Linked DNA regions of Metabacillus sp. KUDC1714. The protein of the gene in region 2 interacts with the protein of the main gene of each other region in a pairwise test. Links are inferred from orthologs where the notes say so. Each region holds a gene or a part of one and is shown on either strand. Other genes may lie near its edges.

Region 1 (3,857 bases), 1.6 Mb from region 2 along the record:
GATTAATGATGCAAGACCACCTGTTGCAATAACTTTTGGCACTTCCTTTGATTGATCTTTAATTCTTTTAACAATTCCCTCTACTTGTCCAACATATCCATATAAAATTCCAGCTTGCATCGCACTCACAGTATTCTTACCAATAATGTTATTCGGTCTCGTAATTTCTATTCTTGGTAGTTTGGCAGCTCTAGAATAGAGGGCTTCAGTAGAGATATTAATACCAGGCGCAATCGCCCCACCCATATATTGCTTATGTTCATTGATGTAACAATATGTAGTAGCTGTACCAAAATCAACAATAATTAGTGGACTGCCATAATCTTGTATACCAGCAACAGCATTCACGATACGATCGGCTCCAACTTCACGAGGATTTTCGTATTTAATATTCAAGCCTGTCTTTATTCCCGGACCTACAACTAATGGTTTAACATCAAAGTACTTCATGCACATTCTTTCAAGCGCAAACATAATTGGCGGTACAACAGAAGAAATGATAATCCCTTCTATTTGTTTAAAGGGAAGACCTTCGTGTTCAAATAACCCCTTTATTACCATACCAAACTCATCTTCCGTTTTATTACGGCTTGTTTCTATTCTCCAATGATGCTTTAAAACATCCTGATCATATACCCCTAATACAGTATTAGTATTTCCTACATCCAATACAAGAATCATTAGTATCACCACTTTATAATATTTCTTTTTACTAGTTTACATATTCCTTTTCATTTTATCAAAAAAAAGACCGATGACATATTAGTTTGCCATCGATCTTTCATCTTTATTATGATTTTTCAGAAGGATTATCTTCATCTTTTTTTGTTTGAATATTTACTTTAACATCATCAGATTTTGCATCCTTATTTTCACTATCGTTCACGATTACCGGACGATCAGGAAGCTTCCCATGCTCAACAAGACTTGCTATTTGAGCTGCATCAAGGGTTTCAATTTCTAATAATGTTTGTGCCACCAACTCTAACTTTTCACGATTTTCAGTTAAAATTTGGCGAGCACGCTCATAACTTTCTTTAATAAAGCGTTGAATTTCCATATCAATTTCATGAGCAATTGCATCACTATAGTTTTGCTCATTATGAAGGTCACGTCCTAAAAATACTTGACCTCCTTGTGCTTGACCGAATTGCAACGGACCAAGCTTTTCACTCATACCGTATTCAGTAACCATTTTCCTTGCTATACCTGTTGCTCTTTGGAAGTCATTATGTGCCCCAGTACTAACTTCTCCGAAGACAATTTCTTCTGCAACACGACCACCAAGCAAACCAGTAATTTTATCTAAAAGCTCTGGTTTTGTCATAAAGTATCGATCTTCTTTTGGGAGCATGACAGCATATCCACCAGCTTGACCACGAGGAACAATTGTAACTTTATGTACCATGTCAGCTTCATCAAGCACGACCCCAATAATGGTATGTCCTGCTTCATGATAAGCAACGATATTTCGCTCTTTCTTAGAAATAACACGGCTCTTTTTAGCTGGACCTGCAATAACGCGGTCTGTTGCTTCATCAAGGTCTGTATTATCAATTTTCTTTTTATCTCGTCTGGCAGCAACTAGAGCTGCTTCATTTAAAAGATTTTCTAAATCAGCACCTGAGAAACCTGGAGTACGAGCAGCAATTGCCTTTAAATCGACAGATTCATCAAGTGGTTTATTACGAGAATGTACTTTTAGGACAGCTTCACGGCCTGTAACATCTGGTCGGTCAACAGTAATTTGACGGTCAAAACGTCCAGGACGTAATAATGCTGGGTCAAGAATATCTGGTCTATTAGTTGCTGCAACAATGATAATACCTTCGTTTGCACCAAAACCATCCATTTCAACAAGTAACTGATTTAGTGTTTGTTCACGCTCATCGTGACCTCCACCTAATCCTGCACCACGTTGACGTCCAACGGCATCAATTTCATCAATGAAAATGATACATGGGGCATTCTTTTTCGCATTCTCAAATAAATCACGAACACGGGATGCACCGACACCGACAAACATTTCAACGAAATCAGACCCACTGATTGAGAAGAATGGCACTCCTGCTTCACCGGCAACAGCTCTTGCAAGTAAGGTTTTACCAGTACCTGGAGGTCCAACTAAAAGGACACCCTTTGGAATTCTTGCACCTAACTCTGCAAATTTACGAGGATCTTTTAAGAATTCGACTACCTCAACAAGCTCTTGCTTTTCTTCATCTGCACCAGCTACATCTTTAAACCTAACCTTCTTCTTTTCTTCGCTGTATAACTTAGCTTTACTTTTACCAAAATTCATTACACGACTACCGCCGCCTTGAGCTTGATTAAGCAAGAAGAAGAATAAAATAAAGATAATAATGAATGGGATAATGGATGTGAAAAAAGTAACCCATCCACTTGTTTCCTCAGCAGGAGCAACATCAAGTTCTTTGACGTTATTTGCCTCAGCTGCTTTGTCAACTCGATCTAGCCCTTGTTCTGTTGGTATATATGTTAAAAAGGTTTCGTCTTCGTCATAGCCCTTCATTTTACCTCTAACTTCAAATACACCACGAACCGGCTGTACCGTCATCTCTGTTACATTCCCATTATTTAAGTCAGAAATGAAAGTATTATACGTTATTTGTTCCGTTTTAGGATTAGCACCAGTAAAGAAGCTTACAACCCCAATAATGACTAGAAATATTAATAAATAAAATATGGTATTACGGAAGATCCGATTCATTCCTTACCTCCTCCCACAGTAGACACGACTATATTAAATAGTATCATAGAAAATCATGGTAACACAACAATTTAGACTACAATGAACCTGTGTTTCAATTAATTGATATTATTGATAAATTTCAGGCTTTAAAACTCCGATATAAGGAAGATTTCGATATTTCTCAATATAATCAAGTCCATAGCCAACAACAAATGCGTCTGGAACAGCAAACCCTACATAATCAGCCTCAATATCCGCTTTTCTACCAGTTGGTTTATCAAGCAAAGTCACAATTTTAATTGATTTTGCTTTGCGATAGCGAAACAACTTAACTAAATAGCTTAAAGTTAAACCACTATCAATAATATCTTCAATAATTAAGATATCTCTTCCTTCAACAGAAGTATCTAAATCCTTAATGATCTTTACTTCTCCGGATGATACCGTGGATGTGCCATAGCTTGAAACATCCATAAAGTCCATTTCCAAATATGTATCAATATTCTTTAAAAGATCACCCATAAAAGGCATTGCGCCCTTTAGTACACCTATAGCAAGTGGAAAGCGATCATTATACTCTTCAGTTAGGGCCTTTCCTAACTCCTTCACCTTAGCTTGAATTTGTTCTTCAGTTACTAAAATTTCTTCAATATCTTGTCTCATAAAAGTGTGCCCCCTAGAAGATCATAGCTCCTTATAATGTAATACTACGTATTCATCCACGCTTCCATTTTCAGCTTCAAAAATTGATTTTTTTAAGCCTGGTAACCAAAGGATGTTCCCATCTCCATCTTCTACTATCGGCCATGAATATCGGCTTTGTAATGGTACTTTCTCATCAATAAATATATCTTTTACCTTTTTCCGACCGTTCATGCCCTTCAATTTGATTTTATCTCCCTGTTCTCTTGTTCGAACAATAAGCGGTCCAACTAACGTTTTGGGATTTAAAAGGAATGATTTATTTCCTATAGACTCAATAGAATCATTCTTTATTAATTCACACGTTATTTTATACCCATTTGGAAGTATGATAACGGAAGGGATTTCAAGATCAAAACAGTATTCCTTTACTTCATCTTGTTCAAAAGTAAACAAACAATTTTGATATGATTTAATCACTTTTAGACCGCCTGGGTAATTA
Region 2 (8,917 bases):
CTGAACATTATGAAGCGTATTATGGAAAGGAACGTTTAGACTTAACACCTAAGGAATTTGAGTTGCTTGTTTATTTAGCTAAACATAAAGGGCGTGTCCTTACACGTGATCAGCTACTTAGTGCAGTTTGGAATTATGATTTTGCAGGTGATACAAGAATAGTAGATGTTCATATAAGTCATTTGCGTGAAAAAATTGAAAGAAACACAAAAAAACCTTTATATATTAAAACAATTAGGGGATTAGGATATAAGCTCGAGGAGCCAAAAGTGAATGAATAGGTTTCGTTCACGATTACTTTTTGCGTTAATTACTTTAGTAATAACAGTCCTTGTTGGATTAGGGTTATTACTTGGACAAATTTTTAATAGTTATTATATCAATTCTTATAAGGATATTATGCAAAGAGAAACAAAATTAATGAAAACATTATTATTTGAGAGAGGGTTAACTGCTGAGGAGTCGTCAGATCTTGTTTTTGAACTAAGTAGCTCCTTTAAAACACATATTACTGTTTTAAATGCAGAAGATCAGATTATTTATGATGAAGGTGAAATATCAAAAAAGCATAATCATGACCATATGGTAGAAGACGTACTTCCAATTATGAAAAATAAGTCAGATGGTTACTTTTTTATTGATCAAAAGGAACAATTAGCATATTACGGGCTCCCTATTAGTGAAGGTGATTCATATAAAGGTATTGTTCTTGTCAACTCATCAATTGAACAAGTAAAAAAGGTAAACCAACAAACTTGGATGGTACTAATTGTTAGTTTAAGTTTGGCTTTTATTATTATGGTTTTTATAGGAATTAGGATAACATCTCGATATACACGTCCTATTGAATCAGCCACCAAAGTAGCGATGGAGCTTGCGAAAGGAAATTATAAGGCTCGAACATATGAAGAGCATATAGATGAAAGTGGAATGCTTAGTCAATCTATTAATATACTAGCGAGAAATCTCCAAGATATGACTAGAGCACAGGAAATGCAGCAGGACCGCCTCCAAACATTAATTGAAAATATGGGAAGTGGTTTAATCCTTATTGATGGACGGGGCTATATTAATTTAGTGAATCGAGCTTATAAGGAGCTTTTTGAGGTAGACTCTGCTGAATTTCTATACCAGTTATATTATGATGCTTTTACACATAAAGAGATTATTGAACTTGTTGAAGAAATTTTTATGACAGAGGTAAAGGTAAGGAAGCAGCTGCACTTACCGCTGAAAATAGAACGAAGACATTTTGAGGTTTATGGTGCACCGATTATCGGCACAAATGATGAATGGAAGGGTATTGTCCTTGTATTTCATGATATTACTGAACTAAAAAAGCTAGAGCAAATGAGAAAAGATTTTGTAGCAAATGTATCCCATGAATTAAAAACACCGATAACTTCAATAAAAGGGTTTAGTGAAACTCTTTTAGATGGAGCCCTAAATGACAAACAGACAGCAGAGTATTTTTTATCGATCATTCTTAAGGAAAGTGATCGTCTTCAGTCATTAATTCAAGATCTGCTTGATCTATCTAAAATTGAACAGCAAGGATTTCAATTGTCTATACAGCCGTGTGATGTAAAAGAGCTTTTAGAGGATATTGGTGTCATCCTTCAAGGTAAATCAATAGAAAAAGAAGTAGAGTTATCACTAGCTATCCCAGACGGGTTGTTATTAATAGAAGGTGACTTATATCGCTTAAAGCAGATTTTCATAAATTTAATTAACAATGCATTAACCTATACTCCTAAGGGTGGATCTGTTCAAGTAACCGTAGAAAAGCATGAACAGTATCTACTTATCGTTGTGTCTGATACTGGAATTGGTATTAAGACTGAAGAAATTCCAAGGATTTTTGAACGGTTTTATCGAGTTGATCGAGCAAGAAGTAGAAATTCTGGGGGAACTGGACTTGGATTGGCAATTGTAAAACATTTAGTTGAAGCGCACAAGGGGCAAATAAGTGTTTCGAGTAAACTAGGAGAAGGGACATCTTTTACTGTAAAGTTAAATAAAAAGTATCAAGATGGCCATATTACATAAAAAAGATAAAGAAATTTTAGTAATTTCGACATACTTTACAATTAATTTACATCTAATTTATTCTATCTTAATAAAAAGTTGATATGATACTAAGTGAAAACCCCTTCATCCAAGGAGCCAATCTTTTGGACGAGAGCATAACGCTCTCGTCCCTTTTTTTGTTTTCCTGAATACGGTTGCGAATAAAAGAGAAATAACTATGAAACCTTTTCGTAACAAAACCGTATTAAAGGTAGATCAAAAATTTTACATTTACAAATGATCTTGTTGAGTTCAAAAGGAGGTAGGGGATTAGATGTTAAGCATGAAAAGAGTTTTTACCATTATCGGTTTTTCCTTTTTAATTTCAATTTTGGCGATTGTTGCTTTTACATCTTGGTACACTGTTGATGAGTCAGAACAAGCTGTCATGATTACTCTTGGAGAGGTTGAGGAAGGTGTTAGTGAACCAGGACTACATTTTAAATACCCGTGGCCAATTCAATCCGTAGAGGTTCTTTCCAAGGAAACATTTAGCTTACAGTTTGGATACGAGGAATCAGAAGATGGAGATGTTAAGGATTTTCCTAAAGAAACAAAAATGATTACAGGTGATGAGAATATTGTTTTAGCGGATATGGTAGTCCAGTGGAAGATTATAGATCCTGGTAAATACTTATTTAATGCAGAAAATCCAACGGAAATGTTAGAAGATGCAACTTCCGCAAGTTTAAGAAGTATTATAGGAAGTTCGACAATTGATGATGCATTAACTTCAGGTAAAGTTGAAATTGAAAAGCAAGTACAAGAATTATTATCAACTCTAATTGGAGAATATGATATTGGAATCTCTATTTTAGCGGTTAAATTACAGGATGTGGATCTTCCAAATGAAGAGGTTAGAAAAGCATTCACAAATGTTACAGATGCCCGTGAAACGATGAACACAAGAAAAAATGAAGCAAATAAATACAGAAACAAACGTACGGAGGAAGCACAAGGGGAGAAGGATGCGATTATGTCTGCTGCCCAAGGAGACAAAGCTGCGCGTATGGAAGTAGCACGTGGCGATGTAGCCCAGTTTAATGCCATTTATAATGAGTATAAAAATGCAAAAGACATTACACAAAAGCGTTTAGTATTAGAAACGATCGATCAAGTGCTACCAAATGCAGAGATTTATATTATGGAGGATAACGGTAATACAATGAAGTATTTACCGATTAAGGATGCTACAACCAAGCCTGTAGCACCAGTAGAACAAGAAGGCAATGAAGGGGAAGGGAGTGAAACAAATGGACAATGATAATGTAGTGAATATGGAGGAGAAAAAGCCTGCATTTTCATTCAAAGGCTACCTTCGTGGAGGTATCATTTTACTTATTACGATCCTATTACTAGTACTTGTCTTAACAAACTTGTTTATTGTAAAAGAAAACGAATACAAAGTTGTCCGCCAATTTGGCGAAGTCGTTAGAATAATTGAAGAACCTGGACTAAATTATAAAATCCCTTTTATTCAATCTGTAACAACTCTGCCAAATTATCAAATGACATACAATGTTCAAGAGGCAGAAATTAATACAAAAGATAAAAAAAGGCTAATTATTGATAACTACACAGTTTGGAGAATTGAAGATCCAAAAAAAATGATCACAAATGCACGAACCATGGTAAGTGCTGAGACAAGAATGGCGGAGTTTGTTTTTTCAACTGTGCGCTCTGAACTCGGTCAATTAAATTATGATGAAATTATCAATGATGAGAAATCCTCTCGAGGAAGCTTAAACGACAAGGTTACAAATATCGTAAATGATTTATTAGAAAAAGACGATTACGGTATCGTCGTAACTGATGTCCGCATGAAACGGACAGATTTACCAGCAGAAAATGAACAATCTGTTTTTACGCGAATGATTTCTGAACGGGAATCAACTGCACAAGGTTATTTATCTAAAGGTGATGCCGAAAAAAATAGAATTATTGCTGAGACAGATAGAGAAGTAAAAGAGATGCTAGCAAAGGCTAAAGGAGATGCAGAGGTTATTCGAAGTGAAGGTGAGAAGGAAGCAGCTAAAATGTATAATACAGCTTATTCAAAGGATCCTGAATTTTATGAACTGTATCGAACATTACAATCATATAAGCAAACGATTGATGAAGAAACGGTTATAATTATTCCATTTGATTCTCCATATGCAAGTCTACTTAAAGGGGAACGCTAGGAGTTTACAATCGCGGCTTTTGAAGATATAACCTATAAAATCAAAGAACCAGAGTTTTCCTTTCTATTTGTAGTCGTGATAGAATAGAGAAGGAACTTATGGTTCTTTTTTTTGAATTTTGACTTCGTTTAGTGTCTAGTTCCGAGATCCATTGGTCTAGGCCAACTTTGTTTGCATGGGCTGTTACAGCGATAAACGTTAAGATCGTATGCACCTATAAGGTCTAGATTACCAAAAGGCTAAAACAAAAGCTTGTTCGTTAGGCTATGAGCTAAAGATAGGTGCTATTAATAGATGTAGGAGGAAGAAATAGTGACTAAAAAGATCGTTTTAATTGATGGAAATAGTATTGCCTATCGAGCATTTTTTGCGCTTCCATTATTGAATAATGATAAAGGTGTACATACGAATGCGATTTATGGTTTTACAATGATTTTAATGAAAATATTAGAAGATGAAAATCCATCACATATGATTGTTGCATTTGATGCAGGAAAGACAACATTTAGACATGAAACGTTCCAGGAGTATAAAGGGGGACGCCAAAAAACTCCACCTGAATTATCAGAGCAATTTCCTTTTATAAGAGAGCTTCTTGATGCTTATCAGGTATCACGCTATGAGCTTGAAAATTATGAAGCAGATGATATTATTGGTACGCTTTCTAAACAGGCTGAAAAGGACGGCTATGAAGTCAAGGTCATCTCAGGTGATAAAGATTTAACACAGCTAGTGACAGATAAAATTACTGTTGATATCACTCGAAAAGGAATAACAGATGTAGATTCCTACACACCTGATTTTGTTAATGAAAAATACGGCTTAACACCAGAACAAATTATTGATATGAAGGGTTTAATGGGGGATGCGTCAGATAATATCCCAGGAGTACCAGGGGTAGGCGAGAAAACTGCCATTAAGCTTTTGAAAGAATTTCAAACTTTAGAGAATGTGTTAGATTCTATTGATCAAGTGAGTGGTAAAAAACTAAAAGAAAAATTAGAGGAAAACCGTGATCAGGCGCTAATGAGTAAAAAGCTTGCCACAATTGATTGCAATGCACCAATAACAATTTCAGTTGATGATGTTCATTATGAAGGCTTTGATATAAAAAAGGTTACAGATATCTTTAAAGAGCTAGGATTTAACACATTATTAGAAAAGCTTGGTGAAGAAGTCGTTCAAGAAGAAGTGGTTGTTGAAGACATTAGCTTTGAAAAAGTCTCTGAACTTACAAGTGAACTATTGACTGACGAAGCAGCGTTATATGTAGAGGTTCTTGAAGAAAGCTATCATAACGCAGATATTATCGGATTCTCTATAACTAATGAGAATGGTCAATATTACATCCCTGTTGAAGTTGCGTTAGCATCAGAGCAATTTAAAAAATGGGCTGCTGATGAAACGAAACAAAAGATTGTTTATGATGGAAAGAAAACAAGTGTTGCGCTTAGCTGGAAAGGGATCACTTTAAAAGGGGTCGACTTTGATGTACTTATCGCCGCTTATTTATTAAATCCTTCACAAGACTTCGATGATGTTGCAAGTGTTGCGAGAACAAATGGTTTATCAATTGTTCAATCAGATGAGTTAGTGTACGGTAAGGGAGCGAAGCGAGCAATCCCTGATGAAGAAAAGCTTAGTGATCATATTGTTCGAAAAGGACAAGCGATATTCGCTTTAAAAGAAAAGCTAGTGAATCAACTGGAGAAAAATGATCAAACATCATTATTTTATGATTTAGAGCTACCACTTTCGGTCATTCTTGCTGAAATGGAAGCAACAGGTGTGAAAGTTGATGTTGATCGCTTAAAAGATATGGGTAAGAATTTAGCAGAACAATTAAAATCGCTTGAGGAGAATATATATGAGCATGCTGGAGAAGAGTTCAATATTAATTCACCGAAACAACTAGGAGTAATATTATTCGAAAAATTAGGTTTACCAGTGATAAAAAAAACGAAGACAGGTTTTTCAACCTCTGCAGACGTATTGGAAAAGCTTGAAGAAAAGCATGAAATTGTAAGAGGAATTCTTCATTATCGTCAGCTCGGAAAATTACAATCAACCTATATTGAAGGATTATTAAAGGTTGTACATGAAGACACACATAAAATCCATACCCGTTTTAATCAAGTTTTAACAACAACCGGACGACTTAGTTCAATTGATCCAAATCTACAAAACATCCCGATTAGACTTGAGGAAGGTAGGAAAATTCGCCAAGCATTTGTTCCATCAAAAAATGATTGGGTCATGTTTGCAGCTGACTACTCGCAAATTGAATTAAGGGTCTTAGCTCATATTGCAAATGATAAAAACTTAGTAGAAGCATTCCGTAATGATTTAGATATTCACACGAAAACGGCAATGGATGTTTTTCATGTTGCAAAAGAAGATGTTACATCGAATATGAGAAGACAAGCAAAGGCGGTTAATTTTGGTATTGTCTACGGAATAAGTGATTACGGACTTTCACAAAACCTAGGAATCACTCGTAAGGAAGCAGGAGAATTTATTAAACGTTATTTGGAGACTTTTGTCGGTGTTCAAGAATATATGGATGACATTGTCGCTGATGCGCGGGAAAAAGGGTATGTGAAAACACTTCTACATAGAAGAAGATATATTCCAGAAATCACAAGCCGTAACTTTAATTTACGTAGCTTTGCAGAACGAACAGCAATGAATACTCCAATTCAGGGAAGTGCTGCAGATATTATTAAGAAGGCAATGATCGATATGGCTGATCGATTAAAACAGGAAAATGTTCAAGCGAAATTATTATTACAAGTACACGATGAACTAATTTTTGAGGCACCAAAAGAAGAAATTTCAATTCTTGAAAAAATTGTTCCTGAAGTCATGGAAAATGCTGTAGAGTTAAACGTTCCATTAAAGGTGGATTACTCTTATGGTGCTTCTTGGTATGACGCGAAATAAACCCCATCAAGTGGCCTGTTTTGAAGCTCACTTAAGAGTTACCGTTAAACCGAATAAAAAGGAAGTGATGGAATGCCAGAGCTACCAGAGGTTGAAACAGTACGCCGTACATTGCTTCAGCTAGTACAAGGAAAAAAGATACAAAAGGTAACAATTCATTGGCCTAAAATAATTAAAAAACCTGAAGAAAGTGAACAATTTCAGGATGCCTTAGTTGGGCAAACAATACAAGATGTAAACCGTAGAGGGAAATTTTTGAAATTTATCCTTGACGATTATGTTCTAGTTTCACATTTACGAATGGAAGGTCGATATGGATTGTATAATCCAGAAGAAGAGTATGATAAGCATACACATGTTATTTTTTCCTTTGTAGATGGCACTGAATTGCGCTACCGAGATGTAAGAAAGTTTGGTACTATGCACTTATTTTCAAAGGGTGAAGAAGATAATGAGCTGCCACTTTCTCAGCTAGGACCTGAACCTTTCTCTAAAAGCTTTACAGTAGATTATTTACGTGAACGTTTAAAAAAAACGTCACGAAAAATTAAAGCCGCTTTATTAGATCAAACCGTTGTGGTTGGTCTTGGAAATATATATGTTGATGAAGCATTGTTCCGGGCTGGGATAAACCCAGAGCGCATTGCAAATCAAATAACATTAGCAGAATGCAGGGTTTTACATAAGGAAATCATTGCAACTCTTGGGGAAGCTGTCGAAAAAGGCGGTAGCACTATTCGATCCTATGTAAATACTCAAGGTGAAATGGGGATGTTCCAACTTCAATTATTTGTATACGGAAGAACAAATGAGCCTTGTAAAAAATGTGGAACAACTTTAACAAAATCAGTCGTTGGTGGAAGAGGAACACACTTTTGTGATAAATGTCAAAAGTAATCCAAAAGGTAAAGAGTACTTTATGTGCTTTTTACCTTTTTTTATTTGCATTAAATCCTTAATTTTTAGTACTATTCGAATTCCTTAAAGCCACTCTATGCCAATTATTTAAAATTGAGTGATTTACTTTCCCAAGGTTTCAAGAATACAAGAAGTCAGCAAAACTTTTATAAAATTTTTCATCGATCTTTAACACTAACTAGGCGACTATCATACACTATGTTAGCAATCAGAAGGAAGGGGCTAGGCTTTTATGTTTCAATTTGCATCACTATTATTATTAGCGCTCGCAGTAAGCTTAGATAGCTTTTCTGTAGGTTTTACGTATGGTATGAGAAAAATGAGAATCCCTTTTAAGTCAATATTTATTATTGCTTGCTGTTCTGCCGCAACATTGTTAGTGGCAATGCTAGTTGGCGATTTGCTGACAAGAATTTTTCCGGTGTATGTAACAGAAAAGCTTGGAGGATTCATTTTGGTCCTAATTGGTGCATGGGTGTTATATCAATTTTTTAGACCTGAAAAGGAAACGTCTGAGGATGAGATGGAGTCAGAAAAAACATTAATTAATTTTGAGATAAAAACACTTGGAATTGTTATCAATATCCTTAGAAAACCAATGTCAGCAGATATTGATAAGTCAGGAACGATCACAGGAGTGGAGGCATTTTTACTTGGTGTTGCATTGTCATTAGATGCCTTCGGTGCTGGGATTGGTGCTGCATTATTAGGGTATTCGCCAGTTATTATGAGTATTTTAGTAGCGTGTATGAGCTCATTATTTGTATTTGTTGGGATTAAATCAGGGAATATTTTTTCGAAAT

The links.
Region 1: the proteins of hflC (region 2) and ftsH interact in binary tests that used the Escherichia coli proteins (3 or more experiments, as listed by UniProt). The link is inferred for Metabacillus sp. KUDC1714 from one-to-one orthologs.

The regions. Positions count from the first base shown.
Region 1 is NZ_CP055263.1:2,038,425-2,042,281, reverse strand. What follows is about bases 262-3,189. They hold ftsH (ATP-dependent zinc metalloprotease FtsH), read right to left. Parts: upstream 2,732-3,189; coding sequence 791-2,731; downstream 262-790. Other genes in these bases: hpt (hypoxanthine phosphoribosyltransferase), read right to left, coding at 2,840-3,189; HUW50_RS09605 (type III pantothenate kinase), read right to left, coding at 262-681. Also shown: more of HUW50_RS09605, read right to left, coding at 1-261; more of hpt, read right to left, coding at 3,190-3,376; tRNA lysidine(34) synthetase TilS, read right to left, coding at 3,398-3,857. UniProt on the Escherichia coli protein: Acts as a processive, ATP-dependent zinc metallopeptidase for both cytoplasmic and membrane proteins. Plays a role in the quality control of integral membrane proteins.
Region 2 is NZ_CP055263.1:425,522-434,438, reverse strand. Bases 2,295-5,288 are described here. They hold hflC (protease modulator HflC), read left to right. Parts: upstream 2,295-3,323; coding sequence 3,324-4,253; downstream 4,254-5,288. Other genes in these bases: polA (DNA polymerase I), read left to right, coding at 4,566-5,288; hflK (FtsH protease activity modulator HflK), read left to right, coding at 2,345-3,334. Also shown: HUW50_RS02160 (response regulator transcription factor), read left to right, coding at 1-281; two-component system histidine kinase PnpS, read left to right, coding at 274-2,049; more of polA, read left to right, coding at 5,289-7,196; mutM (DNA-formamidopyrimidine glycosylase), read left to right, coding at 7,269-8,093; sporulation membrane protein YtaF, read left to right, coding at 8,347-8,917.